One region of the Streptosporangium sp. NPDC002607 genome, then DNA from elsewhere that is predicted to be linked to it. Evidence: riboswitches for the same ligand, from Rfam matches in the RefSeq annotation. Region 1 holds a riboswitch; each other region holds the start of a gene.

Region 1 (7,117 bases):
GACGAGGTTGCGGGTGATGCCCGCCTTGGTTTCGGTGGCGGTGGTGCCGCGGGGAGTGTAGGTGTAGTCGACGCCGGCGCCGGAGGTCAACTGGTTGCGCTGGTCGTAGACGAAGGTCTCGCTGCCGGCCTTGGTGCGGCTGCCTGAGTTGTCCCATTCGTAGGTGGTGACGGCGCCGCCGGGCGCGGTCCAGGAGGTCAGCCGTCCGGCACGGTCGTAGCCATAGGTGTTGACGCCGGCGCCGGCGGTGCCGGTAGTGGGCTTAGTGGTGAGGCTGTCGTCTTTGTCCCACCCGTAGACGATCTTCGACAATTCGGTGCCGGAGCTGTTCTTCACCGCCTGGGAGGTGAGCCGGTCGACGGCGTCGTAGCCGTAGGTTTGGGTGCCCGCCGGGGTGGCTGAGGTCTTGGTGGTGAGGCGGTCGGCGTTGTCGTAGCCGTAGGTCCAGGTCCGGCCGGTCACCGGGTCGGAGGCGGTATTGAGCCGGTCGGCGCCGTCCCAGGTGTAGGTCGCGGTGCCGGTCGGGTCGATGCGCTGGGTGGGGTTGCCTGCGGCGTCGTAGGTGTAGGCGGCGACCTGGTTGGTGGCCTTGGAGACCTTGGTCAGCAGGCCGCGGTCGTTGTATTCCAGGGTGTAGTCACCGATCGCGGTCATCCGGCCCGCCTGGTCATAGGTGACGGTGCGCGTGGGGGTGGTCACCGACGCGCCGCTGCCGCTCTCCTCTGTCACCCGGTTCAGATGGTCGAAGGTGCGGTCGATGCGCACCCCGCCCGGCTGCAGGGTGGCGGTGGTGTTACCGGCGGCGTCGTAGACGCTGGTCCAGGTCCGGTCGGCCACATTCGGGTGGGCGGCGGTGGATGGTTCGATGATGGATTCGACTAAACCCAGGCTGTTATAGGTGGTCCAGACGGGGTTACCGCGGCCGTCGGTGGTGCGCGTGCGGGCGCCACTGGCGTCGTAGCCGAACGTCGAGGTGATCGACGTGCTCGCGGCGACTGGCTCGACGAGAGAGGTCATTCGGCCGAGCTCGTCGAATGTGCGCTGGGTGACGTGACCTTCACCGGAGGTAGTGCTGGTCGGGTTGCCGGCTGGGTCATAGCCGAAGCCGAAGGTCCGCACCACTGCGTTGGTACTGGTGAGGTCCTTGGTCGCGATCTTGCGTCCGGCCAGGTCGTATTCGGCCTCGGTGGAGTTGTTAAGTGCGTCGGTCACCTTGGTGGTGCGGCCCAGCAGGTCGTAGCCGAAGGTGGAAGAGTGGTTGAGTGGGTCGGTGGCGACGGTGACCTCTCCGGCGGCGTTGACCGTGTAGCTGGTGGTCTTGTTGCCTGGGGCGACGGTTTTGGTGAGGTTGCCCGCCGTGTCGTAGGTCAGCGCGGTGGTGTGTGCGACGGTGGCGGGGATGCGCTCGATCTGCGTGGTGGTGATGGTGCGGCCCAGATCGTCGTAGGTGGCCTCACGTCGAGCCCCGGTGGGGTCTCCTCGCCCTCGGGTGCGTACCAGCCGCGGGCCGCGGGCAGCCGGAGAGCGGGCCCGTCCACCTGCTGGTGGAGGTCTCCGAGGTCGGGGACGATATCGTGCGCGACGACGCAGCCAAGGACGACAGACCACAGCCGGGCGGCGTGGCCGAGCTGGACGACGGACGCGGCGATGCGGTGCTCGGGCGTACCGTACCGGGTCACCCGGTCGGCCACCAGATAGGCGAGCCCATCCGTGTAGGCGTCTGTGACGGGCCGCCAGGCGCCGTCGGTCTCGCCGACGGCGAGGGTGAAGAAAGGGCCCAGGTCGGCGAGGTCGACCAGTGCGGTGGCGACGGCTTCGGGCCGGGCGGGCCGCAGGCGGGTCATGTCAGCTCTCCCGCAAGCACGCTGATCTGCGGGACGCCGGTGCGGGGGTGCAGGGTGACCTCGGCCTCGACCCGGTAGACCTCGGCCAGCAGTGCCGTGGTGAGCACCTGGGCGGGCGGGCCCGCGGCGATCAGGCGGCCGGTGTCCATGACGCAGATCCGGTCACAGAACGCCGCGGCCAGGTTGAGGTCGTGCAGCGCGACGACGGCGGTCACCCCGAGCCGCCGCACCAGCCGCAGGGCGTCCAGTTGGTGGCGCAGGTCGAGATGGTTGGTCGGCTCGTCCAGCACCATCGTCCCGGCTTGTTGCGCCAGGGCGCGGGCGATGAGGACGCGCTGCTTCTCGCCGCCGGACAGCCGGTCGAACGGAGCCTGGGCGAGATCGGCGACGTCCAACTCCTGCAGCGCGCCCGTGACGATGGCCCGGTCGTCGGCGTCGTCGCCCTGGAACGCCCGCTTGTAGGGGGTGCGGCCCATCGCCACCACGTCGTACACGGTCAGCTCGAACTCGCCGGGCGCCTCCTGCAGGACGGCGGCCAGCCGCCGGGCCAGCCGCCTGCCGGTCATCCGCCAGACGTCTTCGCCGTCCAACGTCACCTGTCCCGACGTGGGGCGCAGTGCGCGGTAGAGGGTGCGCAGCAGGGTGGACTTGCCCGCGCCGTTGGGGCCGACAAGCGCGACGACCTCGCCCGGGGCGACGTCCAAGGACACCTCCCGCACCAGGACCTTGCCGCTGACGACGACGCCGACGCCCTCCAGGCGCAGAGCCGCGGGTCTGTCCGCCGGGATCACCGGGCCGCCCTCCGCCGCATGAGCCACAGGAAGAAAGGCCCTCCGGTCAGGGCGGTCAGGATGCCGATCGGGATCTCCTCGGGGGCGATCACACTGCGGGCGGCGAGGTCGGCGGCGATGAGGAAGGCCGCGCCCAGCAGGGCGACGGCCGGCAGCGCGCGCCGGTGGTCGGCGCCGACCAGCAGGCGCACCACGTGCGGCAGCATCAGCCCCACGAACCCGATGGAACCGCTGACCGCGACGATCGCGCCGATCATCAGGGCGACCAGCGCGAACAGCGCGCCGCGAAAGCGGTGCACGTTCAGCCCCAAGGCGGCGGCGGCCTCCTCCCCGGCCAGCAGCAGGTTGAGCGGGCGGCCAAGACCCAGCAGCACGCCGGTGCCGAGCAGCACCGCCGCCGCGGGGATCCAGACGAGGTCCCAGGTGGTGCCGGCCAGGCCGCCCAGCATCCAGCGCAGCGCCGAATCGGCCTTGTGCGGGTCGTTGGAGGTGACGATGAGGTAGCTGGCCACCGCCGAGAGGACCTCGGCCGTGGCGACCCCGGACAGCACCAGCCGCACCGTCGTCATCCGCCCGCCGGTGCGGGCCAGGAAGTAGACCAGCACCAGCGCCGCGAAGGCACCGGCGAAAGCGGCCAGCGGCAGCGAGAACGCCCCCAGCAGCGAGACGTTGAACACCATGACGACGACCGCGCCGACCGTCGCGCCCGAGGACACCCCGAGCAGCATCGGGTCGGCCAACGGGTTGCGCACCAGCGCCTGCAGGGCCATCCCGCACACCGACAACCCCGCGCCCACCACGCCGCACAGCAGAATGCGAGGGACGCGGACGTCCATCACGATCGTCTCCCTGACCGGTGCCCAGGTGGGCTCGACCAGAGGCGCATACAGCCGGTGCAGCACGATGGCCCACACCTCGCCGAACGGCAGGAGCACCGAACCGACCGCGATCCCGGCCGTGGCGACCGCCACCACGGCGACGGCGAGCACCGCCAGGACCAGCGTGTACGGCACGCGCCCGCGGCCGCCGACGACCACGGGTGCCGACGGCCTGGACGGGGCGATCTTGGTCACGCGAAGCGGTCCGGGTGGATCTGGCGGGCCAGTGACTCCACGCCAGAGGGCATCCGTACGCCCAGCACCGTGGACGACAGCGGTAGCACCGCGAACCGCTGGTCCCTGATCGCGGGCACGTCCTTGAGGGCCGGGTTGGCGAGCAGGAACTTCTTCTTGCCCTCCACGGAATCGTCGCCGTAGTCGTAGATGACGATCACGTCGGGCGCCCGCTCGGCGACCTGCTCGAAGGAGACGTCTCCGAAGGACTTGGGAAGGTCGGCGAACAGATTCGTCCCACCCGCCAGTTTGATCATCTCGTTGCCGATTCCGGCGCCGCCGGCGGTGAAGGCGGTCTTGTCGCCGCTGTCGTAGACGAACACCTTGATCGGGTCGGCCCCGTCGATCTTGGCCGTGACGCCGTCCAGCACGCCGCGCATCGCGGCGATCTGCCGCTCAGCGCGGTCGGGCACGCCGAAGATCTTGCCGATCGTCCGGATCTCGTCCTCGACTTGGGTCATGGTCACCGGACCGGTCGGGCATGCTTCGATGTTGACATGGGAGTCGATCCCGGCCTTGGCCAGGGCGTCCCGGCCGCGCCCTTCCTTCTCGGCGAAGGCGCTGTTGAATCCGCCGTAGACGAAGTCGGGCTCGGCCGACAGCAACGCCTCGTAAGAGGGGTACTCCTCGGCGAGCACCTTGATTCCGTTGTAGGCGGCCTGGTAGTCGGGCTGGATCTCGTCGTCGAGGTAGGCGGTCCCGACCATCGACTTCTCCAGTCCGAGCGCGAGCATGATCTCGGTGACGTGCTGGTTGAGTGTCACCGCCCGCTGCGGTGGCTTCTGGAAGGTAGTGGTCACGCCGCAGTTGGTCACGGTGAGGGGGAACCCCGCGGCGGCCGAGCTCGCCGCCGGGTTCGCGGCGCCCGTGGGACCGGCGGTCTGCTCGGTGGTTCCGCAGCCGACCACCAGCAAGGCGGATATGAGAAGTGGGAGGAAGAAAAGCGAGCGTCGGCTCGTCATGAACAGGTCCTTTCACTCACGGGCTGAGCCCGATGAGCGGGATGGGGCAAGGAGCCGGATCTTTAAAAGAAGCTCGTGACGCGGGCATCCCGAAGGCCCTCATGCCAGATGCGCGGCATGGCGATCACCGTTCCTCTCTTGGGGAGATCCGCCCCAATTTCTGTGAGGAGGCGACCGCGTGAGTCTCCTGGCTCTCGGGTCAACGCTCCTCCCGGCCTTCCCACCCGCACACGGGCAGTGGCTGATTCGGGATTCGCTCGCCGATCACAGTGGCGGGACCGCACCGGATTCACACCGGCTTCCTCGTTCCGCGCTCGCCAACGCCGACCATGCTCGCACACCACCCATCAACGACAAAAAGCGGATACGGCACCGGCGAGACCGGCCCGGACACGACGCTTGGCCGCTAGAGCGCTGGTTCGGCATCACGGTTCCCTGTTCGCTGAGACGCCTTCTGCGGGGCTCGCCACGGAAAGCCCTCGGACGAGCGGGTCTTTCCTCGCTTTGACCAGGCCGGGCGGGGTGAAGGCGTGCAGGGTGAGGATGTCGGGCATCGGTGCGAGGCCGGGGCCGCCGGCCTGGATCCAGGCGGCGATGTCCTCGGCGGCATCGGGGTGGTTGACCAGGCCGAGCCATACCGGCCGCCCGCCCGCGGCGCGTCCGGCGGGTGAGGGGCGGACGACGATGACGTTGGCCTGCTCGCACACGTCCAGGCAGTCGCTGATGTGGATGTCGGCGATTTCCGACAGGCGGCGGAGCTGCTCGCCGTGGTCGAGACCGGGGACCTTCCGGGCGCTGCCGCAGCAGCAGTCCCGGCAGGCGGTGATCTTGCTCATGTGTGTTTGAACCCCTTTCCGGTGCGGTCCAGCGGGTCGGGTCCGAGGCCGAGGTAGGTGGCGCGCAGTTCGTCCCAGGCGGCCAGGCGCTCATAGTCGGGCGGGTCGAGGATCTGCTGGCGGTCGGTGAGGAAGGGGTTGGGCAGCAGCACTGTCATCAGCTGGTCGCCTTGGCCGTTGAACATCCGCACGCCCCAGGAGACGGGGCTGCCGTCGGCGCCGATGGAGCGATACAGCTCGGCGCGGGCACAGCGGCGGATCCGCCCGAGTTCGGGACCGCTCGCGGTGTGCTCGCCGATGCACAGGTGGAAGTGCCAGCGGCCGAAGTCGACGGTGACATAGCCGTCGTACAGGCTGATCCGCTCGGGTGCGTTGGGCGCGGCGACCTCCCAGGCGGCGCCTTGGACGATCACGCCGAACCAGATGTGCTCCCAGTGTTTTTCGAAGATGCCGGTGACCAGGGCCAGCAGGGTCTGCTCGTCGGTGGGCAGTGCCCACACGTGCAGGGTGCCGGTCCCGAGCTCCTCGACGACGGTGTGACTCATCAGGCTCCTTCGGTCTGTCGCAGGGACAGCGCCCACTGCTCGCGGCGGGTTTCGGGGTCGCTCAGGGCGCAGTCGCCGCACTTGCCGCCGCCGGGCAGCCGGTAGTACAGGCAGCAACTGCGCCGGACGAAGAACGGCTGGCCGGGGGCGGGCTCGACCAGGTCGCCGCCGCCCCTCAGCACCCCCAGCGTCAGCAGTTCGCGTCCGAGTGAGACGGCCCGCGCGGTGAGCTCGGGGCGTTCGCGGGCGACGGCACGGACGGTGCCTGCCAGGGCGGAGGCGGCGTTGCCCCACAGCAGCCCAGGGGCGATCTTCACGATCTCCTGTACGGCCTGCGCCAGCGGCTCCAGCAACTCGGTCACCACGTTGCGGTGCAGCGGTTCGGCGATCCTGGCGGGGTCGAGGATCTGCCAGCCGGTCAGGCGCTCGGCCCGCAGCGGCAGCGGCCCGCTGGACGCCGCCTGCCAGTGGACTCGCAAGGGGGCCAGGTCCAAGAGCAGGTCGTGCGCTACCGCCGCGCCGATGACGGGTGACCACAGCCGGGCCGCCAGCCCCTGGAACAAGATGGAGGCCGCCACCCGGATCTCGTCGGTACCCAGGCGTTCGGCGACATCGGTGATTCGCTGCCGCAGGGGCTCGGGGTCGACCAGCAGGTCGATGAGCGGTCGCCAGCCCGCTTCGATCGGGCCGATCCCGACGTCGAAGTAGCCGCTGATCGTGGAGACGTCGGCGATCGCCGCAGACACCGTCGGCGGTGAGGCGGGAAGCAGTCCGGGCTGGGCGACGGTGAGCCGGGAGTGCGCCGTACGCGTCCAGGTGGCCAGGTCGGGCAAGGCGGCGAACCAGTGGGTGGTGCCGTCGTAGGCCGCCTCGTAGCCGTCGCCCGTCCATTCCACCGCCAGCTCAGCAGGCCCGGCGCCGACCGTATGCCAGCCCTCTCGGGCCAGCGCCCGCTCCAGCAGCGGAGCGTGCAGGCCCTCGGCGAGGATACGGACGGTGGCGCCGGTCCCGCTCTGCGGCACGAACA
Region 2 (7,117 bases), on a different contig from region 1:
AACCCCGTACAGGCACCCGAGATCCCCGCTCAACCCGCTCACTCCTCCTCACCCGCGATCACGTTGACGGCAGCCGCCGCCACCGCGAGCCCAACCCCGTACAGGCACCCGAGATCCCCGCTCAACCCGCTCACTCCTCCTCGCTCGCGATCGCGTTGACGGCGGCCGCCGCCATCGCGCTGCCGCCCCTGCGTCCGTGCACCACCAGGTGGTCGAGTCCGGCCGGGTGCTCGGCCAGGGCCAGCTTCGACTCCGCGGCCCCGATGAAGCCGACCGGCACGCCCAGCACCGCGGCCGGGCGTCCGGCCCCCTCCTCGACCAGTTCGAGCAGGCGGAACAGCGCGGTCGGCGCGTTGCCGATCGCGACCACCGCGCCGTCGAGCCGGTCGCGCCACAGTTCCAGCGCCGCGGCGCTGCGGGTGGTGCCCAGCCGCAGCGCCAGCTCCGGGACCCGCGGGTCGCCGAGTGTGCAGATCACCTCGTTCGCCTTCGGAAGCCGTCGCCTGGTGACACCGGAGGCGACCATCATGGCGTCGCACAGCACGGGCGCGCCGTCGCGCAGCGCCTCGCGCGCCGCCGTGACGACTCCCGGCGACCACGCGAGGTCGTCGACGAGGTCGACCATGCCGCAGGCGTGCACCATGCGGACCGCGACCTGGGCGACGCCCGGCGGCATGCCGCCGAGGTCCGTCTCCGCGCGGATGGTGGCGAAGGAGCGGCGGTAGATCTCCGCCCCGTCCCTGATGTAGTCGATCACGTTCCCTCTCTGGTCGCCGCCACCGCGGCGCTCGTCTGCTCGGCGTCGGCGAACGTACGGCTCACGCCGTCCGCCTCGACGCGGTATCCGTCTCCGGTCGCGACCACGTCCACGACCCGGCCGCGCGGGCGTCCGCACCGCCGCTCGCAGCCCGACCAGTGCACGGGGAGCGCACGGGTGCGGCCCCGCGAGGGGTGGACGTCATCAGGACCGTCCGCATCGAACTCGGAACCGGTGCCGCCGTTCGCGCGCACACCCGCATGGACGTCGGCGTGGACGTCGGCGAGGGCCTTGGCGCATCCGGGCCGGCCGGCGCAGGCGGTCAGGCCCAGCCACGGCGACGCCGGGTCGCCGACCAGGCCCGCGGCCGTGAGCGTCGCCCGCAGGCCGTCGGCCTCCGGCGGCGGCAGGTCGGGGACGACGATCGTCCGCCACGGCGTCACCCGGACCTCTCCCCCGCCGTGCTCGGCCGCCTGGGCGAGCGCCTCCAGCTGGGCCGCCGTGAGCCGTCCGAGCGCGGCGAGAACGGTGAGGGCCGACCTTCCGTCACGCTGCGCGGCGACCCCGATTGTGCCGCTGTCCACCGTTCGCGCCCGTCGTACGGCGGGGGCGGACAGCCGGAGAGCCGGCTCCGCCCCGAGCCCGCGGGCCGAGACCCGTACTGGGCCGTCGGTCAGCTCGGCGAGCCGCCACGCGCCCGACCCCTGCTCGGCGCGCTCGGCCAGGAACGCCTCGGCGACCGCGAGCATGCCGGTGACGGCGGAGGAGACGGGTGCGCGCAGCCCCAGGTCGGCACCGGCGAGCAGCAGCGCCACCTCGGAGACGTCCGCCGAGGCGTCCACCGGATCGACCGGCAGCAGCGTGACGTCCGCGCCGAGAGCCGCCATGTCGCCCGAGCCGTCGTCGAGCGCGAAGAGGAACCGGCCGGGCAGGTCGGCGAGCACGGGCCGGGCGCGGAGTTCCCCGTCCAGCTCGGACACGAGCGGACGGACGTCGAGCAGGCTCGCGGGTGCCCGCCCGGCCAGGGGTGAGGCCACGATGTTGCGTACCCGCTCATGCGTGGCCGACGGTAGCAGCCCGGCGGCGGCCAGCCGCACGGCGAAGTCGGATGCCGGGGAAAGCCGCCGGCCGTCGTCCGGAACGCGCGTGTCGTCGCGTGCCGGGTGCACGACGGGAAGGGGCTCGCCGTCCTGCGGCGGGAGGCCGCGTACCTGGAGGTTCGCCCGGGAGGTCAGCTCGATCACGCCGGATCCGAGCTCCCGGGCGGCGGCGGCGACCACGCGGAGCTGACGCGCCGTGAGCGCCCCGCCGGGAACCCGGATCCGCGCCAGGCCGCCGTCGGCCGCGGCGTGCACCTGGAGCGCTCCGGGACACGCGTCGGCCCGGGTTCTTCCGGGAGGGTCGGTTATTGACACGCAGTGGATGGTAGCTCCCATTTCTTTACGGATGTCCGCCTGGCATAGTGTGACCTAGGCGACGGCGCAGGGAGGAAGCCGGTGTGAAACCGGCGCGGTCCCGCCACTGTAACCGGGGAGCGAACCCCACCGAAGGCCACGGTCCGGCAACGGACGGGAAGGCCGGGGTGAGCGTTGATCCGGGAGCCAGGAGACTCCTGCCGTCGCGATGACGACGACCCGGGGCGAGGACCCCGAGGGAGGACTTCTGCATGCGTTCCGTGCCGCCCACCCCGCGATCGGCCGTGCCACCCGCGCCGCCTGCCGTCCTGCTGCTGTCGACCTCCGACACCGACCTGCTCAGCGCGCGGACGAGCGGTGCGAACTACCGGCTCGGCAACCCGGCGAGGCTGTCCGCCGAGGACCTGCCCGCGCTGACCGAGGGCACGGACCTCGTGGTCGTGCGACTGCTCGGCGGACGCCGGGCATGGCAGGACGGGCTGGACGCGCTGCTCGCCGACCGGCGGCCCGTCGTGATCCTCGGTGGTGAGCAGGCCCCCGACGCCGAGCTGATGGAGCTGTCCACGGTGCCCGGCGGGGTCTGCGCCGAGGCGCACGCCTACCTCGCGCACGGCGGTCCGGCGAACCTGGCCCAGCTGCACGCCTTCCTCTCCGACACGGTGCTGCTCACCGGGTACGGCTTCGCCCCGCCCGCGCCCACCCCGAGCTGGGGCCCCCTCGAACGTGTCGTGCGACGCACCGAGGGCCCCGTCATCGGCGTGCTCTACTACCGCGCGCACCACGTCGCGGGCAACACCGCCTTCGTCGAGACGCTCTGCCTGGCCATCGAGGAGGCGGGCGGCCAGGCCCTGCCCGTCTACTGCGGTTCCCTGCGCAGCGCCGAGCCCGACCTGTTCGACACGCTCCGGGCCGCGGACGCCCTGGTGGTCACCGTGCTCGCCGCCGGGGGCACCCGCCCGGCGACCGCCTCGGCGGGCGGGGACGACTCCGCGTGGGACGTCGGCGCGCTCGCCGAGCTGGACGTGCCGATCCTGCAGGGCCTCTGCCTGACCACGGGAAGGGACGCCTGGCGGGAGAACGACGACGGCCTGTCCCCGCTCGACGCGGCCTCCCAGGTGGCGATCCCCGAGTTCGACGGGCGGATCATCACCGTGCCGTTCTCCTTCAAGGAGGTCGACGACGAGGGCCTGACCGTGTACGTGGCCGATCCCGAGCGGGCCTCGCGGGTGGCCGGCATCGCGGTACGGCACGGCCTGCTCCGGCATGTCCGGGCACCGGAACGGCGGATCGCGGTGATGCTGTCGGCGTACCCGACCAAGCACTCCAGGATCGGCAACGCGGTCGGCCTGGACACCCCCGCCAGCGTGGTCAGGCTGCTCACGGCCATGACGGAGGCCGGGTACGACCTCGGAGACGGTTTCCCCGGCGTGGCGGAGCGGGACGGCGACGCGCTGATCCACGCGCTGATCGCGGCGGGCGGCCAGGACCGGAACTGGCTCACCGAGGAGCAACTGGCCGCGAACCCGGTGCGGATCCCGGCCGCGCGCTACCGGGCGTGGTTCGAGACGCTGCCCGAGGACCTGCGGCACGGCATCGAGGCGCACTGGGGGCCGCCGCCGGGCGAGTTGTTCGTCGACCGGAGCCGCGATCCCGACGGCGAGATCGTGCTGGCCGCGCTGCGCGCGGGCAACCTCGTGGTGATGGTCCAGCCGCCGCGCGGCTTCGGGGAGAACCCGGTCGCCATCTACCACGACCCCGACCTGCCGCCGAGCCACCACTATCTGGCCGCCTACCGGTGGCTGGCCGACGACTTCGGCGCGCACGCGATCGTGCACGTCGGCAAGCACGGCAACCTGGAGTGGCTGCCCGGCAAGTCGGCGGGGATGTCGGCCTCCTGCGGCCCCGACGCGGCGCTCGGCGACCTGCCGCTGGTCTACCCGTTCCTGGTGAACGACCCCGGTGAGGGCACGCAGGCCAAGCGGCGGGCGCACGCCGTACTGGTCGATCATCTGGTGCCGCCGATGGCCCGCGCGGAGACCTACGGCGACATCGCCCGGCTGGAGCAGTTGCTGGACGAGCACGCCTCGATCGCGGCCATGGACCCGGCCAAGCTGCCCGCCATCCGGGCGCAGATCTGGACGCTGATCCAGGCCGCCAGGCTCGACCACGACCTGGGCGTCGACGACCGGCCGCAGGACAGCGGGTTCGACGACTTCCTGCTGCACGTCGACGGATGGCTCTGCGAGGTCAAGGACGTCCAGATCCGCGACGGCCTGCACGTGCTCGGCAGCGCCCCCGAGGGGAAGGCCCGCGTCGACCTCGTGCTGGCCATGCTCCGCGCCCGCCAGATCTGGGCCGGCCAGGAGGCACTCCCCGGCCTGCGTGAGGCCCTCGGCCTGGCCGAGGACGGCGGCGCCGCGAGGGTGAGCGTGGACGAGGCCGAGTCGCTGGCCCGCGCCCTCGTCGAGGGCATGGAGGAGCACGGCTGGGACCCGTTCACCGTCTCCCCCGTCACCGCGTCCGTCCTCGCCGGCGGAAGTGACCGCGACTCCGGAGTCCTGGCCGCCGTGGAGAAGGTGCTCGGGTTCGCGGCCAGGGAGATCGTGCCCCGGCTCGCCAGGACCACGGACGAGATCGGCGCGGTGCTGCACGCGCTCGACGGCGGTTACGTCCCCGCCGGGCCGAGCGGGTCGCCGCTGCGCGGGCTGATCAACGTGCTGCCGACCGGGCGGAACTTCTACTCCGTCGATCCCCGGGCGGTGCCCAGCAGGCTGGCGTGGGAGACCGGGCAGGCCATGGCCGACTCCCTGCTGGAGCGGTACCGCTCCGACACCGGTGAGTGGCCGCGCTCCGTCGGGCTGTCGGTCTGGGGCACCAGTGCCATGCGCACGGCGGGCGACGACGTGGCGGAGGTGCTCGCGCTGCTCGGCGTGCGGCCGGTCTGGGACGAGGCGTCCCGGCGGGTCAGCGGCCTCGAACCGATCCCGCTCGCCGAACTCGGCCGGCCCAGAATCGACGTGACCGTCCGGATCAGCGGGTTCTTCAGGGACGCCTTCCCGCACGTCGTCACCATGCTGGACGACGCCGTACGGCTGGTCGCGGGCCTCGCGGAGGCCGCCGGGGAGAACTACGTGCGGGCGCACGCCGACGCCGACCTGGCCGCGCACGGCGACGAGCGGCGGGCCACCCTGCGAATCTTCGGCTCCCGTCCGGGCGCCTACGGCGCGGGCCTGCTGCCGCTGATGGAGAGCGGGAACTGGCGCGACGACGCCGACCTGGCCGAGGTGTACGCGGTCTGGGGCGGCTTCGCCTACGGCCGCGACCTCGACGGAACACCGGCGCGGCAGGACATGGAGAGCGCCTACCGGCGGATCGCGGTGGCCGCGAAGAACGTCGACACCCGCGAGCACGACATCGCCGACTCCGACGACTACTTCCAGTACCACGGCGGGATGATCGCCACCGTGCGGGCGCTCACCGGCCGGGCACCCGCCGCGTACGTGGGCGACAGCACCCGTCCGGACGCGGTGCGGACCAGGACCCTGCACGAGGAGACCGCGCGGATCTTCCGCGCCCGGGTGGTCAACCCCAACTGGCTGGCGGCGATGCGCAGGCACGGGTACAAGGGCGCGTTCGAGCTGGCCGCCACCGTGGACTACCTGTTCGGCTACGACGCCACGACGGGCGTGCTGGCCGACTGGATGTACGACAGGCTGGCCGCCACCTACGTCCTGGACCCGGAGAACCGGGCGTTCATGGCCGCGTCGAACCCATGGGCGCTGCACGGCATCGCCGAACGGCTCCTTGAGGCGGCCGACAGGAAGATGTGGGAGCACCCCGACCCCGAGATCATGACGGCCCTGCGGGAGGCGTACCTCACCATCGAGGGCGACCTGGAGGACCGCTGACCCGCCCCCCGGGGTGAGTGTGGTTCAACCGATACCGCCGGACTTGGAGCCATCGGACCGGTGCGGGCGGAGATGTACGCGCGTGATGTGACCACCTTTGTGCAGGATGCCGCCGGGCTCGGAGTCATCGGACCGGTGCGGGGCCCTGAGGTGAAGGCGGTTCGATCCCGGAGTGAGGGCGGTTCAGCCGATGGCCGCGACCAGGCGTTCGGCCAGCTCGGGGCTGCCTGCCCAGTGCAGGTGCAGGTAGGACGCGGCCAACAGGGGCTCGGCGAAGCCGTCGGCCGCGCCCCTCCAGCGGAACAGCGGCGGCGTCGCGTGCCCGGGATCGGTGGCCGTGCGGTGGAACTCGTGGCCCCGGTAGCGCTCGCCCTCGCGGGTGAGCACGGACTTGGCGGTCGCCACGGCGTCGCGGTAGCCCAGCGTGAGCCTGCCGGTCATCGTCGCGGTGATGTCGAGCCTTCCGCACATGGGATGGCCGTCCAGCTCGCGCGCCAGGTAGAGCAGCCCGGCGCACTCGGCGACGATCGGGCCGTCGAAGGCGGCCACCCGGCGGCGGAGCGGCTCGTTGGCGGACAGCTCCGCCGCGTACATCTCGGGGAAGCCGCCGCCGATGACGACCGCCCCGGCGTTCTCGGGGAGGCACTCGTCCCTGAGCGGGTCGAAGGTCGCCACCTCGGCCCCCGCCGCCGCGAGCAGCTCGACCTGCTCGGCGTACCCGAAGGTGAACGCCGCCCCGCCCGCCACGGCCACGACCGGCCGCCCACCGGACGCGGACGCGGTCACGGTCACAGACGGGGACGGGGGCAGGGCCGGAGTCCAGGGATGCGCGGGCAGCGGCGACGCCGAGCGCGCCAGGGCCACCAGTCCTTCGAGGTCGCAGGAGTCGGCGACCAGGGCGCCCATCCGCTCCACCGCCGCCACCGCGTCCCCGCTGCGCTCGGCCGCCGGGATCAGCCCGAGATGGCGGGAAGGGGTCGCCACCCCGTCCACCCGCGGGATCACGCCCAGTACGGAGATGCCGCTCTCGTCCAGCG
Region 3 (7,117 bases), on a different contig from region 1:
TGCCGAGCAGTTCGAAGTAGTGGCTCCAGTCCCAGTACGGGCCGGGGTCGTCGTGCATGCCGCCCACGGTCTCCGGGGTGGTGCCCGGCACGTTGTCGTGTCCCAGGATGTGCGCCCGGTCGAGAGGGACGTCGTACTTGGCCGCGAGGTGGCGTACCAGTCTGGCCGAGGCCCGGTACATCGCCTCGGTGAACCAGGATCCGCCCCTGGCCAGGTAGCCCTCGTGCTCCAGGCCGATGGAGCGGGAGTTGACGTACCAGTTTCCGGCGTGCCAGCCGATGTCCCTGGCCCGTAGGTGCTGGGCGATGTGGCCGTCGCTGGAGCGGATGGTGAAGTGCCAGCTCAGGTATTCGGGGTCCTTGACCAGGCGGGTCATCGCGTCGTAGCTCGTCTCGCCGTCGTGGATCACGATGTAGTCGATCTTCCGGGGGCCGTCGGAGCGGTCGTGGTTGCCGTAGCCGCCGCCCTTGAGCCGCCGGTAGACGGCGGGGAGCCACTCGCAGGAGACGTTACTCGGGCAGTCGGGCCCCGCAGTGGTTCCCGCAGTGACTCCCGCGACGGGAGCCGCCGCGAGGACCGCCGCGGGTTTCGCCGTGGGTCTCGCCGCGGGTTTCGCTGTGGGTCTCGCCGTGGGTCTCGCCGTGGGCAGGGGGGAGGGGGCCGCGGCGAGCACAGCGGCGATCTTCGTGGCAGGCTCCGTCGCGGGTTTCACGACGATGTCCGTGACGGGTGCGGGGGTGGGGGTGGGGATGGGGCCGTGCGCGCGGCGCTGTGCCATCGGAGCGGGCGGTTCGGGGAGTGGCGCCCGCGGTGCGGAAAGTCCCGGCGTCGCGGGCAGCACCACCCGTTCGCCGTCGTCGGTCACCCGCGCGGCACCGGCCTGGATCGTCGCGTAGACCTCGTCGGCGAAGGACCGTGCCGCCTCCGCTCCCGCGGCGCCCTCTTCCGGTACGCCGGGATAGCGGGCCACCGCGTCGTACCAGCCCGCCGGGCCGGCGCCGGGGCTCCCGCCGGTGCGGCGCCGGTAGTCGGCGAGCAGCGCGGCACCGCCCATGATGTTGGCGGAGGGGTCCTCGCGCAGCCGGCGGAGGGGCAGGCCGGTCAGTTCCGAGGCCCGTCGCAGGGTGTCCTGGGGCGGGGCCGGCGCGACGGGCGGAAGGGCGATCACGCGCGGCCGGGTCTCGTCGCCGCGCGGGTCCTCGCCGACGCCGTGCGGCCGGCCCGGCCTGGCCCGGCCGTCGACCAGATGCATCGGGCCGTAGCCGGCGGAGACGCTGGGCAGCCCGTGGTGGCCCTCCCATCGGGACTCCAGGTAGGAGACCGCGAGCAGCACGCTCTCCGGCACCCCGTACGTCCGCGCCGCCTTCGCGAAGGCGGCCTGCCTGCCGGACCGCGCACCCGTTCCCGCCGACGGCGGCGTGCCGGCGACGGCGCCGGGGGAGGTCGCGGTCGTGGCGGATGCCGGGCGCTTCCGGGGCCGTGTCACCTGATCCCCCGGGTGTGCCGCCTGTGCTGGGACGGCCGAGACCAGTACGGCGAGAGCGGCGACGACGGTGATCCCCGGCAGGCGGCGCATGATGGTTCCTCCCCCTCTGATGGCTACTTAGAGTTATCAGAGATTGCCGACTGTCGCGCGTTGTGGCGGGGTTGCGGCATTGTGGAGATTCTCTGCCCGAAATCGGGCAGAAAACTTGGTGTGCTCTCTCCCGGATGCGTATGGTCCTGCTCTGTGCCCACGACACGGCATCCGTATGAGGATCTGATCACTCACCTGACCCGGACGAGCGCCCTCGGCCCGGGCGAAGCAGCGCGAGTCGTCGCCGACGTGCTGGCCTACTTCTCCGAACCTCTTGAGGAGTTCGTCAGGCGGCGTCACGCGGAGCTCAAGGGGAGAGGGCTGGTCAATGACGAGATCTTCCCCAGGCTGGCCGCCGAGCTGGCGGTACGCCGTGTCGCGGCACCCGAACTCTCCCTGCGCCAGCTGCGCCGGATCGTCTATGGATAAGGAACGGTTACATGTGTGGAATCGTGGCCTATGTAGGGCCCAAGGACGCGGCCCCCATCCTGCTGGAGGGTCTGCAGCGTCTTGAGTACCGGGGCTACGACTCGGCCGGGGTGGTGGTCTCCAACAAGGGTCTGAAGATGCGCAAGGTCAAGGGCCGGGTGGCCGACCTGGCGGCGGTCGTGCCCGCGCGGTTCAAGGGCGGGCTGGGCATCGGCCACACCCGCTGGGCCACCCACGGCGCGCCCAGTGACGTCAACGCCCACCCTCATCTGTCCACCGACGAGCGCATCGCCGTCGTGCACAACGGCATCATCGAGAACGCCGACGAGCTGCGCGCCAAGCTGGAGGCCGACGGCGCGATCTTCCTGTCGGAGACCGACACCGAGGTGCTCTCGCACCTGATCGCCCGTACGGTCAAGGAGGCCGACTCCCTGGAGGAGGCCGTCAGGACCGCGCTCAAGCGGGTCGTCGGCACGTACGGCATCGCGGTGATCGACTCCGAGCGCCCCGGCGAGGTGGTGGTGGCCCGCAACGGAAGCCCCATCGTGCTGGGCATCGGTGAGAAGGAGATGTTCGCCGCGTCGGACGTCGCCGCGCTGGTCCGCTACACCCGCCAGGTGGTCCACCTGGAGGACGGCGAGATCGCCGTGCTCAAGGCGGACGGGTTCAACACCTTCGCCAGCGACGCGCGGGAGACGGCCAAGGAGACGCTGACCGTCGACTGGGAGGCGGGGCACTACGACACGGGCGGTTACGAGCACTACCTGCTCAAGGAGATCTCCGAGCAGCCCGACACCGTGGCCAGGACGCTTCGCGGCCGTCTGGACGACCGCTTCCACATCGCCCACCTGGGCGGCCTCAACATGGACGCGCGGGAGACCCGCTCGTTCCGCCGGGTGAAGATCATCGGCTGTGGTTCCGCGTACTACTCGGGCCAGATCGGCGCGCAGCTCATCGAGGAGCTGGCGCGCATCCCGGCCGACGCGGAGCCGGCCAGCGAGTTCCGCTACCGCAGCCCGGTGGTGGAGGCGGACACCCTGTATGTGGCGATCAGCCAGTCGGGGGAGACCTACGACACCCTCGCCGCCGTCCAGGAGCTCAAGCGCAAGGGCGGCCGGGTGCTCGGCATCGTCAACACCGTGGGCAGCGCGATCGCCCGTGAGTGCGACGGCGGCGTCTACCTGCACGCGGGGCCCGAGGTCTCGGTGGCGAGCACGAAGGCGTTCACCTCGACCGCCGTGGCCTTCGCGCTGCTCGCACTGCACCTCGGCCGGGTGCGTGACCTGTCCCCCGCCGACGGCCGCCGGATCTGCGAGGGCCTGCGGAGGCTGCCGGACCAGATCAAGGAGATCCTGACGCTGGAGCCGCGGCTCAAGGAGCTGGCGCAGAAGTACGCCGAGGCGCCGAGCATGATGTTCGTGGGCCGGGTCCGGGGATATCCGGTGGCCCGCGAGGGCGCGCAGAAGCTCAAGGAGATCTCCTACGTGCACGCCGAGGCGTACCCGGCCAGCGAGCTCAAGCACGGGCCGCTGGCGCTGATCGGCCCGGACATGCCGACCGTGGCGATCGTCCCCGACGACGAGCTGCTGGACAAGAACCTCACCACGCTGGGTGAGATCCGCGCCCGGGGCGGCCGGGTGCTCATGGTCGGTCACCGCACGACCGACCCCAAGCTGGCCGACGACTGCGTCGTGGTGCCCAGGAACGAGACCGAGCTGGACCCGATCCTGCTGTCGATCCCGCTCCAGCTCTTCGCCTACCATGCCGCCGTGGCGCTGGGGCGGGACGTCGACAAGCCCCGCAACCTGGCCAAGAGCGTGACGGTGGAGTGAGACGGCTCCAGGGGCGGCCGCCGGTGGTGGCCGCCCCCGGTCTGTAACAGATAGTGATAAGGAGGTAACCTATGGTATAGGGGGTTCTTGGGGGAAGGGGCGCTTATGCGCCGTAGGAGGTTTTTCGCGCTGGTGGCGGGTGCCATGGTCGTCGCGGGTTGCGACCTGAACGGTGACTCCGCCGACTCGGCCGTGGGCCGCCTGAGCATCCTCGAACCCACCGCCGACGGCCACGGCTGGGACGGGATCGCGGGCAGGCTCGCCTCCGTCCTGGTCCTGTCGGGGCTGGCGCGCTCCGCCATGGCCGTCGGGCGGCCGGGAGCCCTGGGTTCCGTCCCGCGTGACGCGTTCGGCGCCGTACACGGCTCGTTCACGCGCGAGGGCAGGGTGCTCGTCGCCGCGATGCCGATGGTGACGGCCGCGGAGATCGCCAACACCGCCGCGGTGGTGGACGCCACCACCCCTCTCGCCCGCCTGGTCGGCGACTGGACGGTCCTGGTCGTCCCCTCGGACTCCCGCCTGCGCACCTTCGAGGACTTCGCCGCGGAGCTGCGCCGCAACCCGGCGGTGCTGACGGTCGGCGGCCGGCCGGAGGGCGGTTCCGACCACGTGCTCTACGGCATGATCGGCAAGTGCCTCGGGGTGGACGCCCGGTTGCTGGAGTACGCGGGGTTCCTCGGCGCCGAGGATGCCGCCGAGGCGCTCCAGGTCGGACGGGTGGCGGCCCTGCTGGGGTCGGCCCGCGCCCTGCGGCCCGAGGTCACCGCGGGCCGCCTGCGTCCCCTGGTGGTCTCCTCGGGCAGCCGGCTCGACGGGATCGACGCGCCGACGCTCCTGGAGGTCGAGGTCCGGCTGGAGTACAGCGACTGGTGCGGCCTGCTGGGACCCAAGGGCATGAGCCAGACGGACCGGGACGCCGCGATCGCCCTGTGTGACAGGATCGACGCCGCGCCGCGCTGGCGCGCCCTGTGCGCGGCCAATGGATGGAGCCGGGTCTACCTCAGCGGTGACGACTTCCGCCAGTGGCTCTTCACCGAGACGGCCCGCACCCGCGGGGTGCTTCACGAGCTCGGGCTACTGAAGTCCTCCGACACAACTTGTTGGGGTAGTTGCGTCAGACGCCCCTAGATGTAGGATCCTGCTCGTTGCTGGTTCGCCCCGGGAGGGGCGAGGCAAGAGGGAACCCGGTGAGATTCCGGGACTGCCCCGCAGCGGTGAACGGGAACGAAAGCCGTCATGTGAGCACTGGGTGAACCATGCCCGGGAAGCGACGGCCGGTAGGCATGCGCAGGGCGCCCGTGAGTCCGAAGACCTGCCGGCGACGTGATTGTCCAGGGCCTCGTGGGAGGGCCCGCGGAACGAGGCGGTCCGGCGTGCCCGGGATCGCTCGCGGACGCGTGCCCCTCCGGCGGAGCCGTACGGGGAAGTCAGAGCGAGCGAGGAACACCACGTGACACAGGCCTTGGCAGAGACCGCAGCAGGGATCGCGGCGGGAACCGTGGCGGAGAACGCCGGGAACGCGCCGGTCGATCGCAGGCTGGCCATCGACGAGGCGGCGGCCCGGGTGATCACCGACCCCGAGAACTCCAGGGTCGCCGCCGCGCTGCTGGCCGAGCTGATCGCCGACGAGGCCGCCGAGCACGGCGTCCGCGACTTCTCCGAGTCGGTCGCCGCGACGCACGAGGCGGGGCTGATCGCCGACGGGCTCGCGGAGTTCGTGGCCGCCCACGCCGGAGTCCTGGACGCGCTCATCGAGCCGGACGCCGACGCCAGATTCGAGTACTTCGGGCTGCGTACCGTCTACGACCGCTACCTGCTGCGTCACCCGCGCACCCGCAAGGTGCTGGAGCGCCCGCAGCACTTCTTCCTCCGGGTGGCCTGCGGCCTGTCCGAGACCGTCGAGGAGGCCGCCGAGCTGTACGCGCTCATGGCCACCCTGTCCTACCTGCCCAGCTCGCCCACGCTCTTCAACTCCGGCTCGCGCAGGCCCCAGCTCTCCTCGTGCTTCCTGCTCGACTCGCCCCGCGACGAGCTGGAGGCCATCTACGAGCGCTACGGGCAGGTCGCGCGGCTGTCGAAGTACGCCGGGGGCATCGGGATCGCCTGGAGCCGGATCCGCTCGCGGGGCTCGCTGATCCGCGGTACCAACGGCCATTCCAACGGCATCGTGCCCTGGCTGCGCACCCTGGACGCAAGCGTCGCCGCGGTCAACCAGGGCGGCCGCCGCAAGGGCGCGGCCTGCGTCTACCTGGAGCCCTGGCACGCCGACATCGAGGAGTTCCTCGAACTGCGCGACAACACCGGCGAGGAGGCCCGCCGCACGCACAACCTGAACCTGGCCAACTGGATCCCCGACGAGTTCATGCGCCGGGTCGAGGCCGACGGCGTCTGGTCACTGTTCGACCCCAAGGAGGTCCCGCACCTCACCGACCTGTACGGCGCCGCGTTCGACGACGCCTACCGGGCCGCCGAGGCCGAGGGCCGGTTCACCGCGCAGCTCCCCGCCCGCACCCTGTACGGCCGGATGATGCGCACGCTCGCCCAGACCGGCAACGGCTGGATGACCTTCAAGGACGCGGCCAACCGGACCTCCAACCAGACGGCCAGGCCGGAAAACGTCATCCATCTGTCGAACCTCTGCACCGAGATCCTCGAGGTCACCAGCGACGCCGAGACCGCGGTCTGCAACCTCGGCTCGATCAACCTGGCCGCCCACCTGTCCGGGGAGTCCGGAGACGGGATCGACTGGGCGCGGCTGCGCGCGACGGTCCGCACCGCCGTGCGGTTCCTCGACCGCACCATTGACCTGGGCTTCTATCCGACCTCCGAGGCCCGGGCCGCCAACCAGAGGTGGCGCCCGATCGGGCTCGGCGTGATGGGCCTGGCCGACGTGCTGTTCACGCTGCGGCTGCCGTTCGACTCGCCGCGGGCGCTGGAGCTGTCCACCCGGATCTCCGAGGAGATCGCGCTGGCCGCCTACCGGACCTCCTCGGACCTGGCCGCGGAGCGGGGCCGCCACCCCTCGTACCAGGAGACCAGGGCCGCCGCCGGGGTGCTCCACCCCGACCACTACGGGGCCGCGACGTCGGCCGCGTGGACGGAGCTCAGGGAGCGGATCGCCGGAACGGGGCTGCGTAACTCGCTGATGATCGCGATCGCGCCCACGGCCACGATCGCCTCCATCGCCGGTTGCTACGAGTGCATCGAGCCGCAGGTCTCCAACATCTTCAAGCGCGAGACCCTCTCGGGTGAGTTCCTCCAGGTCAACCGCTATCTCGTC
Region 4 (7,117 bases), on a different contig from region 1:
CGCTGGGTCATCCACACCGTCGGCCCCGTCTTTTCTCCCACCGAGGACCGCTCGCACCTACTGGCCTCCTGCTACCGCGAATCCCTCCGGGTCGCCGACGAGCTGGGTGCGACCAGCGTCGCCTTCCCCGCGATATCCACCGGGATCTACCGCTGGCCCATCGACGACGCCGCCCGCATCGCGCTCGGCACCGTACGCAGCGCACCGACACAGGTCACGGATCTGCGGTTCGTACTGTTCACCCCGGACGCCTACACCGTCTTCGAAAGGACGCTCGGCGCCGGGTGAGGGGTGGCGAACCACTGACACAAAGGCTGCCGTGCCTGCCTCTCCAACACACCGGTCGCCTGAGCTCGCCGGCGAAGCCTCCCAGCCCTAACGAACCCTCAGGTGCCGTGAGGGCCCCGGGGCCGGGCGTCGAGCACGCGGACCATGAGCCGTTCGTGGACGCCGGGGTCGTTGGTGTGCGGCTCGGACTCACCGGTGGCCTCGAAACCCAGGCGCCGGTACAGCCGGGCCGCCCCGTCGTTGCCGTCCACGACCCACAGCTGGATCTTCCGATGTCCGCGCTCGGCGGCCCACGCGACGACTTCCTCAACGAGCAGGGCACCGACCCCGGCGCCTCGCGCGGCCGGATCGACCCACATTCCGTACACCTCGACCGCCCCACCCCGGTCTTCGGGCACCCAGCCGCCGGCGACCCCGGCCACCCGGCCCTCAACGACCGCGACCGCCTTCACTCCGCGCTCCGGCAGCATCCCGGCACGCCACCGTGCCTCGTCGTACGCCTGTTCCCGCCCGAGCGAGGAGGAGAAGGCCTCCGGTGCGTCCGCCAGTGCCGCGAGCCGGACATCACGGAACGTCTTCCAGTCCTCGGTCGTCAGGCGACGGACCTCGGCCGGACCCATCTGGAATGCATCTCGGTGCCCGGTCAGGGCCAGCTCGCCGACGACCTGATCGCCGCTCTTCTCGCCGGTCGGGCGAAAGCCGAGCCGGAGGTAGAAGCGCTCGGGCCCGTGCTCTCCCGGAGCCCAGGTAACCGTCGCGCGGGTCTGCCCACGTCTGCGGACCTCCGCGCACACGGACTCCACCGCGAAGCGGCCATATCCCCGACCCTGCTGATCGGCGGCGATGTTCAGCCGCCAGATTCCACAGCGGGGCGTGTCATCCGGGTCGTCCGGGTTGAAACGGACCATGAAGAAGCCCATGACGAAGCCCACCAGCTGCTCGCCGTCGAAGATCAGTCGAGGCCAGGCGATCTCAGGCTGCGCGTACGCCTCGGCGAGTGACCACGCGACCGGGTCCACGAACTCCTCCTGGTCGGGTCGCACCTGCAGCCGGCACGCGGCCTCGACGTTGTCCGCGGTGACCTTCTCCAGGCGAAGCGACGAAGACATGCTGACAACCTACAGATCGTCTCCGAGAACTCAACGGGATAAATGCCGCCCGCCCGGTTAGACTCCTGGGCGCGGATGGTTCATCCAGGTCCCTGGGATCTGGATGTCGTAAGAGGGAACCCGGTGGGAATCCGGGACTGCCCCGCAGCGGTGAGTGGGAACGACCGCCGTCACCACGCACTGGGCCTTTGGGCCTGGGAAGCGACGGCCAGTAGGACATGCCTGTCCCAGGTGTGGCGCCCGCGAGTCCGAAGACCTGCCTCCGCCCGTGCGCCGTTCGGCGCGCGGTGGTCCGCGGCCTCGTGGGAGGGCCAGGGACGCGCGCCGCGCGCTCCTTCCCTCCTGCCCGGCCGCCCGTGGCTCAGCGAGGGAAGCTGCCATGCAAACGACGATCCTCGGATACCCCCGTATCGGGACACACCGGGAACTGAAATTCGCCACCGAGGACTACTGGGCCGGGCGCTCCGACGCCACCGCCCTGGCGAAGACGGCCGAGGTCCTGCGCCAGGAGGTCTGGACGGGCCTGCGCGACGCGGGCCTCGACACGATCCCGTCGAACACGTTCTCCCTCTACGACCAGGTACTCGACACCAGCGTCATGGTCGACGCGGTGCCCGGCCGTTACCGGCACCTGACCGGCCTGGACCGGTACTTCGCCATGGCCCGCGGCGTCCAGGACGTCCCGGCGCTGGAGATGACCAAGTGGTTCGACACCAACTATCACTACATCGTGCCCGAGGTGGGGCCGGACACCCGGTTCCGGCTGGCCGACGGGGCACGGTCCAAGCCGCTGGCCGAATACGCGGAGGCCAGGGCCCTGGGAGTGGAGACCCGCCCGGTGCTGGTTGGTCCCCTCACCTATCTGCTGCTCGCCAAGGCCTCGCCCGGCGCGCCCGCCGGATTCCGGCCTCTCGACCTGCTCGACGAGCTCGTCGAGGTCTACGCCGACCTGCTGGAACGGCTCGCCGGGGCGGGCGCACGGTGGGTACAGCTCGACGAGCCCGCCCTGGTCGCCGACCGGAACGCCGAGGAGATCGCCGCGCTCGCCCGCGTCTACGAACACCTCGGCGAGCTGCCCAACAGGCCCCGGATCCTGGTGGCGACCTACTTCGGTACGGTCGCCGCGGACGCGCTGCGCATGCTGGCCGCAACCCGTGTCGAGGCGGTCGGTCTGGACTTCGTCGCCGGGCCGGGAAACCTCGGCGTGCTCGCCTCCGTCGGCGGACTACCCCGCAAGACCGTCGTCGCCGGGGTGGTGGACGGCCGCAACGTGTGGCGTACCGACGTTCAGCGGGCGAAGGCGACCTGCGCGGTCCTGCTCGGCCTGGCCGACCAGGTCGAGGTGAGCACCTCCTGCTCGCTGCTACACGTCCCGCTCGACCTGGACGCCGAGACCGCGCTGGCCCCGGCCGTCCGGGGTCGTCTGGCCTTCGCCCGGCAGAAGGTCGCCGAAGTCGTCGCCCTCGGCCGGGCCTCGCGTTCCGACGCCCCCGGCCCGCTCCCCGCCGCCGAGACCGAGGCTGCCACGGTCGACCACCGGGTCCGGGCCCGTCTCGACATGCTCGGTGACGGCGTCCGCCGTGGCGACCGGGCCGCGAGGTTCGCCGCCCAACGGGCCGCGCTACGCCTGCCGGATCTGGCGACCACGACCATCGGCTCGTTCCCGCAGACCCCCGAGATCCGCAAGGCCCGCGCCGCCCACAAGGCCGGGCAGCTCACCCACGCGGCCTACCAGCAGGCCATGAGGGAGGAGGTCGAGCGGGTGATCGCCCTGCAGGAGGAACTCGGCCTGGACGTCCTCGTCCACGGCGAGCCCGAACGCAACGACATGGTGCAGTACTTCGCCGAACGGCTCGACGGATATGCCGCCACCGATCACGGCTGGGTCCAGTCCTACGGGTCGCGCTGCGTCCGTCCGCCGATCCTGCACAGCGATGTCTTCCGGCCGGAGCCGATGACGATCGGCTGGGCCACCTACGCGCAGTCCCTCACCGACAAGCCCGTCAAGGGCATGCTCACCGGCCCGGTCACCATGCTCGCCTGGTCGTTCGTCCGCGACGACCAGCCCCTGGCCGACACCGCCCGCCAGGTCGCCCTCGCCCTCCGCGACGAGATCCACGATCTGGAGGCCGCAGGAATCCGCATCATCCAGGTCGACGAGCCCGCCCTGCGCGAGCTCCTGCCGCTCCGCGGGGACGAGCACGCCGCCTATCTGGCCTGGGCCGTCGGCGCGTTCCGGCTGGCCACCTGCGGAGTCGCCGACTCCACCCAGATCCACACCCACATGTGCTACTCCGAGTTCGGGGAGATCATCGGTGCGATCGGCGACCTCGACGCCGACGTCACCAGCGTCGAGGCCGCCCGCTCCGACATGGAACTCGTCGCCGACCTGCGCGACGCCGGCTACCAGAGCGGCATCGGCCCAGGCGTCTACGACATCCACTCGCCCCGCGTCCCGTCCTCCGAGGAGATCGAGCAGAACCTGCGGCGCGCCCTTCAGGCCGTCGACCCGGCCCGCCTGTGGGTCAACCCCGACTGCGGCCTGAAGACCCGCGGCTACCCCGAGACCAGTGCCTCCCTGCGCAACATGGTCACCGCCGCCATGGCTCTCCGCGTGCCGCAGGACTGACACCGGGTCGCTCGCCCCATCGCCGGTGCCCGGCGGTGGGGCGAGTCTCCGGGATCGGAAACCGGCCGGCAGCACGGCCTTCAGCTCCGGCGCCATCGTCCTGGACCACCGCCCGGCCGCCTGACAACCACCGAAGCCGCCACGGGACAACCCTCCTCTGGACGCAAACGATCAAAAGATGGCAGTGTTTGGGCAAAGGGGGGCGATGTGCGGGTTGAGGACTTGTCCGACGCTGAGCGCCGGATATGGGAGGCGTTTCCACTTGGGGAGGAGGTCGACTTCACCACCGGGAAGCCGGAGGAGGACGACCCGGCGGCAGGGGCGGCCTGGGACGAGGGGCGGACGGTCCGGGCCAGGGTGATCGCCGTCCTGCTGATGAGCGAGGAGCCCCCTCGGTCGCATCGGATCCCGGCGCTCCGGATCAAGGGTGCCCGGATCACCGAGCGGGTGAATCTGGCCTACTCCACCCTCCGTCACTCCGCGCGGTTCCTGTCCTGCTTCTTCGAGGAGGAACCCAGCCTGTACTGGGCACGGTGCCCGCAGCTGAGCTTCAACGGCTCCCACCTGCCGGGCCTGTTCGCCTCCAACGCGCAGATCGACGGGCATCTGCGGCTGGAGAGGTGCGTGTTCACCGGCCCGGTGGAACTGCGCGGGACCCAGCTTGCCGGGAGCCTCACGCTGAGCCACGCGCGGAGCCTGGACATCGACTGCGACCGGCTCCAGGCGGGGCGGGGCATCTCCGCGATCGGGCTCGGCGCCACGGGTCAGGTCGGCTTCGCCAACGTCAAGGTGAGCGGCACCGTGATTCTGGATCATGCCCGCCTGACGGCCTCCGGCCGGAACGCGCTGGACATGGACGGGCTGATCGCCGACGGGAACGTCTTCTGCCGGTGGATGGCGGTCACCGGGATGATCAGCCTGCGCAACGCCCGGGTGGCCGGACCGTTCGCCTTCACCGGGACCACGATCGACCGCCCCGGCCGGATGGCCTTCCTCGGTTCCAGGATCACCGCCGAGGGCGGGCTCTACCTGGCCATCGGGTTCACCGCGACGGGCACCGTACGGCTGGCCAACTCGCGGATCGACCGGGAGCTCAGCCTGAGCGGCGCCCACCTGACCTGTCCCGGCGGTGACGCGCTCCAGGCCGCGGAGCTGCAGGTCGAGGGGAGCTTCGACGCGGACGAGCTCAGCGCCGAGGGGCGGGTGGATCTCTCCCAGGCGCGCGTCTCGGGGGCGCTGAACCTGACCGGCACGAGCCTGTCCGCGCCCGGCGAGGTCGTGCTCGATGCCGACGGGGTGAGTGTCGGCGGCGGGCTGTCGTGCACCAAGGGGTTCCGGGCCGACGGCGCGGTCCGTCTCGCCGACGCGCGCATCGGGACGTTCGCCGACTTCAGCGGTGCCCGGCTGAGCAACCCCGGTGGCCAGGCGCTCGATCTCGCCGGGGCGAGCGTCGGCGCCGGCCTGGAGTGCGGGCGCGGCTTCGTCGCCGAAGGGGAGCTCACCTTGATCGGGGCCCGAATCGGTCGGCATCTGTATCTCAACGACGCGACCCTGTCCGCACCGGGCGGCCGGGCCCTGGCAGCCTGGCAGTTGCAGGCCCGCGAGCTGTATCTGCGCCCCAAGCGGGCGCCCGAGGGCACCGTCGACCTGCGGCACGCCCAGATCGGGGTCATCCGCGACGACCCCGCCACCTGGTCACCGCGCCGCCAGGACGGTCTCACCTACGAGGCCCTGGATCCGACGCTGCCCGCCGCCCGGCGCCTGGCCTGGCTGCGGGACGACCCCGACGGATACGTGCCGCAGCCGTACGAGCAGCTCGCCGCCGTCTACCGGCGACTGGGTCAGGACGTCGACGCCCGTACCGTGCTGCTGGTCAAGCAGCGGCGGCAGCGCGCCGCGCTCCCGCGGTACGCGCGGGTCTGGGGATGGCTGCAGGACGTCACGGTCGGGTACGGCTACCGTCCGGTCCGTGCCGCCCTGTGGTTTCTGGCCCTGCTCGTCACCGGCGCCGTCGTGTTCGCCGTGCACAACCCGCCCCGCGCCGAACCCGGCAAGGGTCCCGTTTTCAACGCGCTGTTCTACGCGCTGGATCTGCTGCTCCCGGTGATCGACTTCGGGCAGGAGAAGGCGTACCAGCCCGTCGGCGCCGGCCAGTGGGTCGCCTACGGGCTGGTGATCGCGGGCTGGGTGCTGGTCACCACCATCGCCACCGGCATCACCCGCACCCTGTCCCGCCACTGATCGCTCAGGCCGAGGTCTCTCGCCCGCCATGGTGGCGATACCGCACGAGGACGAAGACGCAGGCCAGCCCGATGACCATCTCCAGCGCGGCCGCGAGCACCAGCCCGCTCGCCGGTATCCCGTCCAGCGCGATGCTCAGCAGGCGGGACAGACCGTAAGCGAGGTAGGTCGCGGCACCGACGACCGTGGCGGTGAAGGCCAGCCGTGCGACGAACGCGCCGAGCATGATCAGCACACCGGCCGCCAGCAGTGCGCCGCCCGCGGCCCGGGTCTCGCTGAGCAGGCCGGCGTCGCTCCCGAGTTCGATGCCGTTGGTGCCGTGGAAGGCCGCGGGCGCGAACAGTGTCGCCGCGCCGATCCCGATCGCCACCACACCGGACACGAGCAGGACGAGTCTCAGCGGTCTCGCGTTTCGCATCTTCACCGCTCCCTCCGGCAGGTACGGCAGGCTCGTCATCTCCACACCCCGGAGGCGGCGGCCGTACGGCAGAAGTCGGTGAAGTCGCGGGGCTCGCGGCCGAGTGCCTCGCGCACGCCGTGGGCCGGCGAGGCGTTGCGTCCGTCGAACACCTCTTTGCACAGGTCCGTGAGCAGGTCGGCATAGCCGAGCCCGACGCTCTGCTCCAGGGCGGCGTGAAACACCTCCGGGGAGACGGCGACGTACTCGACCTGCCGGTCCGCGGCCTTCGCGATCTCGGCCGCGGCCTCGTGGAAGGTCAGCAGGCGCGGCCCGGTGAGCTCGTAGAGCCGGCCGGAGTGACGGTCGTCGGTGAGGGCGGCGACCGCGACGTCGGCGATGTCGTCGACGTCGACGAACGGTTCCGCGACCTCGCCGGCCGGCAGCGCGATC

What was found. Region 1 has a riboswitch for cobalamin ahead of ACWD3H_RS35280 (ABC transporter substrate-binding protein). Riboswitches for the same ligand answer to the same signal wherever they lie in the genome.
Region 2: it holds a riboswitch for cobalamin, as region 1 does, so the genes downstream of both, cobN (cobaltochelatase subunit CobN) here and ACWD3H_RS35280 (ABC transporter substrate-binding protein) in region 1, are expected to answer to the same signal.
Region 3: it holds a riboswitch for cobalamin, as region 1 does, so the genes downstream of both, ACWD3H_RS04520 (ribonucleoside-diphosphate reductase subunit alpha) here and ACWD3H_RS35280 (ABC transporter substrate-binding protein) in region 1, are expected to answer to the same signal.
Region 4: it holds a riboswitch for cobalamin, as region 1 does, so the genes downstream of both, metE (5-methyltetrahydropteroyltriglutamate--homocysteine S-methyltransferase) here and ACWD3H_RS35280 (ABC transporter substrate-binding protein) in region 1, are expected to answer to the same signal.

Annotation. Positions count from the first base shown of each region.
Region 1 is NZ_JBSFWD010000042.1:42,626-49,742, reverse strand. Features, by position in the region: gene ACWD3H_RS35300 (hypothetical protein) at 1-1,212, opposite strand, end outside; gene ACWD3H_RS35295 (hypothetical protein) at 1,368-1,844, opposite strand; gene ACWD3H_RS35290 (ABC transporter ATP-binding protein) at 1,841-2,635, opposite strand; gene ACWD3H_RS35285 (FecCD family ABC transporter permease) at 2,632-3,708, opposite strand; gene ACWD3H_RS35280 (ABC transporter substrate-binding protein) at 3,705-4,709, opposite strand; cobalamin riboswitch at 4,870-5,067, opposite strand; gene ACWD3H_RS35275 (hypothetical protein) at 5,135-5,545, opposite strand; gene ACWD3H_RS35270 (DUF7676 family protein) at 5,542-6,090, opposite strand; gene ACWD3H_RS35265 (ATP-binding cassette domain-containing protein) at 6,090-7,117, opposite strand, start outside.
Region 2 is NZ_JBSFWD010000009.1:74,679-81,795, forward strand. Features, by position in the region: gene ACWD3H_RS13250 (precorrin-8X methylmutase) at 131-757, opposite strand; gene ACWD3H_RS13255 (precorrin-3B synthase) at 754-2,172, opposite strand; cobalamin riboswitch at 2,187-2,388, shown strand; gene cobN (cobaltochelatase subunit CobN) at 2,424-6,080, shown strand; gene ACWD3H_RS13265 (cobyrinate a,c-diamide synthase) at 6,264-7,117, opposite strand, start outside.
Region 3 is NZ_JBSFWD010000003.1:116,157-123,273, forward strand. Features, by position in the region: gene ACWD3H_RS04500 (N-acetylmuramoyl-L-alanine amidase) at 1-1,576, opposite strand, end outside; gene ACWD3H_RS04505 (hypothetical protein) at 1,730-2,005, shown strand; gene glmS (glutamine--fructose-6-phosphate transaminase (isomerizing)) at 2,017-3,837, shown strand; gene ACWD3H_RS04515 (tripartite tricarboxylate transporter substrate-binding protein) at 3,943-4,965, shown strand; cobalamin riboswitch at 4,970-5,171, shown strand; gene ACWD3H_RS04520 (ribonucleoside-diphosphate reductase subunit alpha) at 5,288-7,117, shown strand, end outside.
Region 4 is NZ_JBSFWD010000024.1:122,954-130,070, forward strand. Features, by position in the region: gene ACWD3H_RS26030 (O-acetyl-ADP-ribose deacetylase) at 1-288, shown strand, start outside; gene ACWD3H_RS26035 (GNAT family N-acetyltransferase) at 387-1,397, opposite strand; cobalamin riboswitch at 1,457-1,674, shown strand; gene metE (5-methyltetrahydropteroyltriglutamate--homocysteine S-methyltransferase) at 1,777-4,026, shown strand; gene ACWD3H_RS26045 (hypothetical protein) at 4,234-6,267, shown strand; gene ACWD3H_RS26050 (DUF4345 domain-containing protein) at 6,272-6,724, opposite strand; gene ACWD3H_RS26055 (NmrA family NAD(P)-binding protein) at 6,721-7,117, opposite strand, start outside.